One region of the Xanthomonas theicola genome, then DNA from elsewhere that is predicted to be linked to it. Evidence: predicted binding sites of a transcription regulator. Region 1 holds the regulator's gene; the other holds the start of a gene.

Region 1 (3,719 bases):
GAAACCACGGAACACGGCGTTGAGTTGCGCGCTGTCTTCCGGCGCCTGCTCCAGCGACACCAGTTGCTCGCCGAGCCGGTCCAGGATTTCCTGGGCCTCGATGATGAAATCGGCGGCGATGTCGTCGGGCACGGCGCTCATGACTAGGACCTGCCCACGCGATTGCAATAGGCCGCGTTGTCGTGTCCGGCCCCCAGGTGGTTGTGCACGGCGCAGCGACAGGCTGGCCGCCTGTTCAAGCCGCGCGCAGCCGCCTGGGGGCCGGACACGGCAACCCGAAGGGCCGCGCTTTGGTGCGCGCGGTGCTGCGTCATCATTCGGTCGTTTATCGGCATAAATTCCCTCATTCTTCCTTGCCCCGCCCGCACCAAAGCGCGGCGTGGCCTATTCCAATCGCGTAGGCAGGTCCTACAACCCCAGTCCGGACAGCAGGTCGTCGGCGTCGTTCTGCGACACGCCGTGACGGTCCAGGCCGGCCAGCGCCGGGCCGGCCAGGCCGCCGTCGGCCTTCTTGTTGTCGTCCTTCGGCGGCAATCCCAGCGCGCCGAAACCCTCGTGCACGCGACGCACGATCGCCGCGACGCGGCGGATGATCTGCCCGGTCAGGTCCTGGAAGCTCTGCGCCAGGGCCATCTCGGTGAGGTTGTGGCGGATCTTGTCGAGGATCTCGCCCTGCTCGCCGCTCAGTCCGCCGGCGCGCAGCTGTTCGGCCAGCGCGCGGCATTCCTCGGCCAGGTCCAGGGTGCGATGGCTGGCCTGTTCGGTCATCGCCACCACGTGGTCCAGGCGCGAGCAGGCATCGTCCAGCTCGCCGGCCTCGGTGGGGACGGTGGGCAGCTCGCCGAGCGCCTGGCCCAGGTCGCGCGCCAGCCGGCTCAGGCCCTGCATCATCGGCCGCGTGCGCCAGGCGGCGAGCGTGTCGATTTCCTTGCGCCAGCCGGCTTCGTCCCCGCGTTCCAGTGCGTCCAGCGCACCTTGCAGGCGTTCGATCAGGGCCCTACGTTCGGCGGTCGCTTTCATCAGGCGGTCGCTCCCAGGCGTTCGAAGATCTTGCCGAGCTTCTCCTGCAGGGTCTGCGCGGTGAACGGCTTGATGATGTAGCCGTTCACGCCGGACTGCGCGGCCTCGATGATCTGCTCGCGCTTGGCCTCGGCGGTCACCATCAGCACCGGCAGGTGCTTGAGCTTGTCGTCGGCGCGGATGTTGCGCAGCAGGTCGATGCCGGTCATGCCGGGCATGTTCCAGTCGGTGACCACGAACTCGAACGGCGCCGAACGCAGTGCCGCCAGCGCACTGTTGCCGTCCTCGGCCTCTGCAGTGTTGGTGAAGCCCAGATCGCCGAGCAGATTCTTGACGATGCGCCGCATCGTCGAGAAATCGTCCACGATCAAAATCCGCATGTTCTTGTTCACCGCTAACTCCCTTGGGTCTTATTCTTCGTCTTCCAGGCCGGCGTCGGCCGCTTCGAACGCTTTCAGGCGCCCGCGCAACCGTACCGTGGCCTGGCCGTGGATCTGGCACACGCGCGACTCGCTGACGCCGAGCACCGCGCCGATTTCCTTCAGGTTCAATTCCTGTTCGTAGTACAGCGACAGCACCAACTGCTCGCGTTCGGGCAACTGCGCGATCGCCTTGCCCAGTTCGCGGCCGAATTCGCTGCGCTCCAGCATCTGCTGCGGGTTGGGGCCGCCCTTGGCGATGCTGTCCAGCTCGCCGTGGTCCTCGATGCGCGACTCCAGGCTCAGCACCTGGCCGCGCGCGGCATCTTCCATCAACCGCAGGTATTCGGGAAGCGGCATGTCCATCGCCGCGGCCACTTCGTTGGCGGCGGCGGCGCGGCCGGTGCTCTGCTCGATCTTGCGGATCGCCGAGGCGGCGTCGCGGGCGCGGCGGTGCACCGAGCGCGGCACCCAGTCGCCGCGGCGGATCTCGTCGATCATCGAGCCGCGGATGCGGATCGAGGCGTAGGTCTCGAACGAGGCGCCCTGGTCGGCGTCGTAGCTGCGCGAGGCCTCGATCAGACCGATCATGCCGGCCTGGATCAGGTCGTCGATCTCCACGCTGGCCGGCAGCCGCGCCGCCAGGTGGTGGGCGATGCGCCGCACCAGGTCCGAATGCTGGGCGATGTAGTCGTTGGCGCTGTTGCGCTGTACGGCGCGGTACTGGGCGGCGGCGTTCATGCGGCGACCCCTTGCTGGATGATCCGTTCGACGAAGAACTCGACGTTGCCGCGCGCCGCCGTCGGCGCCTGCCAGCGCGAGGTGCGCCGCGCGATTTCGGCGATCGCCTGCGCCGACGGGCTGGACGGGTAGGCCTTGACCACCGGCTGCTGGCGCTGCACCGCCAGGCGCAGCCAGTCGTCCTGCGGCACGCAGCCCAGGTAGTTCAACGACACGTCGCCGAGGAACTTCTCGCACACCCGGCTCAGCTTGTCGTACAGCAGGCGGCCCTCGTTGAGGTCGCGGACCATGTTGGCGACGATCTGCACCCGGTCCACGCCGCGCTCGCGCGAGAGCACCTTGATGAGGGCGTAGGCGTCGGTGATCGAGGCCGGCTCGTCGCACACTACCACCACCGCGTCCTGCGCGGCCTGGCAGAAGGTCAGCACGCTGTCGGTGATGCCGGCGGCGGTGTCGATGACCATGATGTCCAGTTCGCGCTGCAGCTCGGAGAACACGTTGACCAGGCCGACGTGCTGGGCCGGCGGCAGCTCGGCCATGTGCCGGCGGCCGGAGGCGGCGGGCACCACCATCAGGCCGTTGGGCATGTCCACCAGCACCTCTTCCAGGGTGCAGCGCCCGGCGACCAGGTCGGCCAGGGTGAACTTGGGGGTCAGCCCGAGCAGCACGTCGACGTTGGCCAGGCCGAGGTCGGCGTCCAGCAGCAGGGTGCGCTTGCCCATGTCGGCCAGCGCCATCGACAGGTTGACCGAGATGTTGGTCTTGCCGACGCCGCCCTTGCCGCCGGTCACGGCGATCGTGCGCACCGGGCCCAGCGGTTCGCTGCGCGTCGCCGACAGGGGGAAGGCATTGGTGAGATTGACGTAATCACGCGACGGCATGGGTCTGCTCCGGAGTACAGGGCTTATCGGCAGCGCGCCGCAAATCTTCAAGGCGCAATACCAGGCTGGCGGCGTTGGCACGGTGCAGGTCGTCCGGCACGCGCTGACCATCGGTCACCCAGGTGAGGGGAAGCCGGTGGTCCGCGACCACCGACAGGGCACTGCCAAACCGCCCGGTTTCGTCCAGCTTGGTCAAGATCGCCCCCTGCGGATCGGCGCCGGCGAACCGGCGCACCACCTCGTCCAGGTCGGAGAAATGCGCGTTGGCAGGCAGTACTAGCAAGGACCGGACCACTCGCGAGGCGCGCAGCCAGTGCAGCTGTGCGGCCAGGGCGCGGTCGCGCTGGCCCATGCCGGCGGTGTCGATCAGCACCAGCGTGTAGTCGCGCAGGCGCTCCAGCAGCTGCTGCAGCGCCGTGTCGCTGTCGGCCTCGTGCACGGCGATGCCGAGCTGGCGGCCGTAGCTGTGCAGCTGTTCGCGGCCGCCGACGCGGATGGTGTCGGTGGTGACCAGGGCCACGTCGCGGGCGGCGTGGCCCTGCAGGAAGCGCGAGGCCAGCTTGGCGATGGTGGTGGTCTTGCCGGCGCCGGTGGGGCCGATCAGGGCGATCACGCCGCCTTCCTCGATCGGGTCCAGCGGCGCGATCGGCAGGCGCTT
Region 2 (3,719 bases), 480 kb from region 1:
CTGCAGACTTTCATCGCCGAGAGCCGCGACCTGCTCGAGGACATGGAACGCAACCTGCTGGAAGCCGAACGCGGCGAAGCAGGTCCGGACGCGGTCAACGCCATCTTCCGCGCCGCACACACGATCAAGGGCTCCGGCGGGCTGTTCGACCTGGCGCAACTGGTGGGCTTCACCCACCTCGTCGAGAGCGTGCTCGATCTGGTCCGCGAGAACGCGGTGGCGCTGGATTCGGAACTGATCCAGCTGATGCTGGCCTGCTGCGACCATCTCCGCACGCTGGTGGAAGCGGCGGCCGGCGCCGAGGCCGACGAAGCCGCCATCGCCGCCGCCGGCGAGCCGCTGCTGGCACGCCTGCAGACCTACCTGCAACCGGCCGCCGCACCGGCAGCGGTCGCCGCCGCCGCACCGGCGCAGACCGGCTATTGGCGGATCTCGCTGCAGTTGTTCAGCGACGCGCTGCGCTTCGGCAACTCGCCGCTGCACCTGATCCGCTGCCTGCGCAGCCTCGGCACGCTGCTGGCGGTGCGCACCCGCCACACGCGCGTGCCGGCGCTGCCGGAACTGGACCCGGAAGCCTGCTATCTGGGCTTCGACATCCTGTTGCGCGCGCACGTGCAACAGGCCGCGATCGAGGACATCTTCGAGTTCGTCCGCGACGACTGCGAACTGCAGGTGATCGCGGTGGATCCGCACGGCGACGCCGCCAACCTGGAACTGCCGCTGCTGGTCGCCGAGGCGGGCAGCAGCGCCCACGCCGACGATTTCGCCGGTTTCGACACGCCCGCGGCGGTCGCCCCGCTCGCGCCCGCCACGCCGGCACCGGCTGCGGCTGCCGCGCCCACCACCGTGCGCGGCGAAGGCGGCAACGCCGCGCGCGCGCAGGAAGGCGGCTCCATCCGCGTCGATGCCGACAAGCTTGACCGCATGATCGACCTGGTGGGCGAGCTGATCATCGCCGTCGCCAGCACCGGCGCCAATGCGCAGCGCACCGGCGACGCGCAACTGCTGGAATCCACCTCGATCCTGGCCGGGTTGGTCGAGGACGTGCGCGAAAGCGCGCTGCAGCTGCGCATGGTCAAGATCGGCGGCACCTTCAGCCGCTTCCACCGCGTGGTCCACGACGTGGCGCGCGAACTGGGCAAGGACATCGTCCTGGCGGTCAACGGCGAGGACACCGAGCTGGACAAGTCGGTGGTGGAGAAGATCGCCGATCCGTTGACCCACCTGGTGCGCAACGCCATGGACCACGGCATCGAACCGGCCGAACTGCGCCAGGCGCGCGGCAAGCCGGTGCGCGGCACGGTGCGGCTGAACGCGTTCCACGACTCGGGCAGCATCGTCATCCAGATCAGCGACGACGGCGGCGGCCTGAACCGCGAGCGCATCCTGGCCAAGGCGCTGGAGCGCGGGCTGGTCGAGCCGGGCCGCAGCCTGTCCGACCGCGAGGTGTTCGCGCTGATCTTCGAACCGGGCTTCTCCACCGCCGAAAAGGTCACCAACCTGTCCGGGCGCGGCGTCGGCATGGACGTGGTCAAGCGCAACATCGCCGCGCTGCGCGGCAGCGTGGACATCAGCAGCCAGCAGGACGTCGGCACCACCATCTCGGTGCGGCTGCCGCTGACCCTGGCGATCATCAACGGCTTCCAGGTCGGCGTCGGCAGGTCGGTGTTCGTGGTGCCGCTGGACGTGGTCGAGGAGTGCGTGGAGTTCGCGCCGAACTACCAGAGCGACTACATCGACCTGCGCGGCGGGGTGTTGCCGTACGTGCGCCTGCGCTCGCTGTTCGGCATCGCCGGCGCGCCGCCGGCGCGCGAGAGCATCGTGGTGATCCGCCAGGGTGCACAGCGTTTCGGCCTGGTGGTGGACAGCCTGCTGGGCGAATGGCAGACCGTGATCAAGCCGCTGGCCAAGGTGTTCGCCGGGGTCAAGGGCATCAGCGGCTCGAGCATCCTCGGCAGCGGCGGCGTGGCCCTGATCCTGGATGTGCCTTCGCTGCTGTCGCAGGTGGAACCCGCTGCCGATTCGCTGGCCGCCTAGTCCTGCGCCAGGCCGCATGCAGACCATCATTGCCTCCGATCCACGCAGCAATCGGCAGCCAACACTGAAGAATTCGCCGCCACGGCCGAAGACGTAAGCAGCCAGGCTGAACACTTGCAGGTACTCATGCGTTTCTTCAGGACCGGCGCCGCGACCGCACTCCCTCGTCGGCATCGCCTCGGCGCCGGCGGCGCGGATCGATGAAGCCGCGTTCGGAACGTTCTGAATGCCGCCACACCCCCACCCGGCGCCATGCCGCCCACCCTCCATAGGTACACCGCAATGTCCCATATCGCACTCTCCACCAAGCTCTGGACCAGCTCCGCCATCGCCGTGTCGCTGCCGCTGGCGGCGAGCGCGGCCGGTTTCGCGCTGGCCTTGCCCGCGAGCCAGACGCTGGCGCTGGGCGTGGCGGCCGCCGTCGCCGGCGGTGCGGTGCTCGCCCGCGCGGTCTACGTGAGCTGCCGCTCGCTGCGGATCTGCACCGACACCCTGGCACGCTTCGCCCGCGGCGATTTCGACGTGGTGATGCCGACGGTGCGCAACGACCAGGCCTGCGAGATCCTGCTGGCGCTGCGCCAGGTGCAGTCGTGCGTGCGTCGGCTCAGCGAGGATATCGGGACCATGTCGCGCGAGCACGACGCGGGCGCAATCGACGCCGTCATCGACAGCCAGCGCTTCGAGGCGGACTTCCGCAGTGTGGCCGAGGGCGTCAACCGCATGGTCGCCGACCATATCGCGACCAAGAAGAAGGCCATGGCCTGCATCGCCGAGTTCGGCCGCGGCAACTTCCAGGCGCCGCTGGAAAGCTTCCCCGGCAAGAAGGCGTTCATCAACGACACCGTCGAGCAGGTGCGCCGCAACCTGCTGGGGCTGATCGCGCAGATGAACCACATGTCCGCCGAGCACGATGCCGGCGACATCGACGTGAGCATCGACAGCCAGCGCTTCGAGGGCGATTACCGCACCATGGCCGAGGGCATCAACCGCATGGTCGCCGGCCACATCGCGGTCAAGAAGAAGGCCATGGCCTGCATCGCCGAATTCGGCCGCGGCAACTTCGATGCGCCGCTGGAGACCCTCCCGGGCAAGAAGGCGTTCATCAACGACACCATCGAACAGGTGCGCGCCAACCTACGCGCGCTGATCCGCGACACCAACCTGCTGGCCGAGGCCGCCGGCGCCGGGCGCCTCGAGGTGCGTGCCGACGCCAGCCTGCACAACGGCGATTTCCGCCGCATCGTCGACGGCATCAACCAGACCCTGGATGCGGTGATCGGCCCGCTGAACGAGGCGCGCCAGGTGCTCAAGGCGATCGAGGAAGGCGACCTGACCCGCACCGCCAGCGTCCAGTGCCAGGGCCAGCTGAAGGAGCTGCGCGACAGCGTCAACGCCACCGTGGCGCGGCTGTCGCAGGTGGTCGGCGACGTCAACATCAGTGCCGAGGCCCTGGCCAGCGCCTCCGAGCAGGTCAGCGCCACCGCGCAATCGCTGAGCCAGGCGGCCAGCGAGCAGGCGGCGGGCGTGGAGGAGACCAGCGCCTCGCTGGAGCAGATGACCGCCTCGATCGCACAGAACACCGAGAACGCCAAGGTCACCGACGGCATGGCCGGCAAGGCCGCCAACGAGGCCACCGAGGGCGGCGAGGCGGTGCGCTCGACGGTGGCGGCGATGAAGCAGAT

The links. Region 1 encodes FliA, which starts transcription of late flagellar genes. Its sites were predicted from a motif close to TAAAGTTTNNCNNNCNNNGGCCGATAA; they were not measured.
Region 2: G4Q83_RS07225 (methyl-accepting chemotaxis protein) is a predicted target of FliA. The motif match lies at 2,103-2,129, and genes of this name have one in related genera.

Annotation. Positions count from the first base shown of each region.
Region 1 covers NZ_CP049017.1:1,107,613-1,111,331, forward strand. The annotation lists gene G4Q83_RS04915 (chemotaxis protein CheA) at 1-141, opposite strand, end outside; gene G4Q83_RS04920 (protein phosphatase CheZ) at 409-1,020, opposite strand; gene cheY (chemotaxis response regulator CheY) at 1,020-1,412, opposite strand; gene G4Q83_RS04930 (RNA polymerase sigma factor FliA) at 1,431-2,180, opposite strand; gene G4Q83_RS04935 (MinD/ParA family ATP-binding protein) at 2,177-3,061, opposite strand; gene flhF (flagellar biosynthesis GTPase FlhF) at 3,048-3,719, opposite strand, start outside.
Region 2 covers NZ_CP049017.1:1,591,826-1,595,544, reverse strand. The annotation lists gene G4Q83_RS07230 (chemotaxis protein CheA) at 1-2,037, shown strand, start outside; gene G4Q83_RS07225 (methyl-accepting chemotaxis protein) at 2,320-3,719, shown strand, end outside.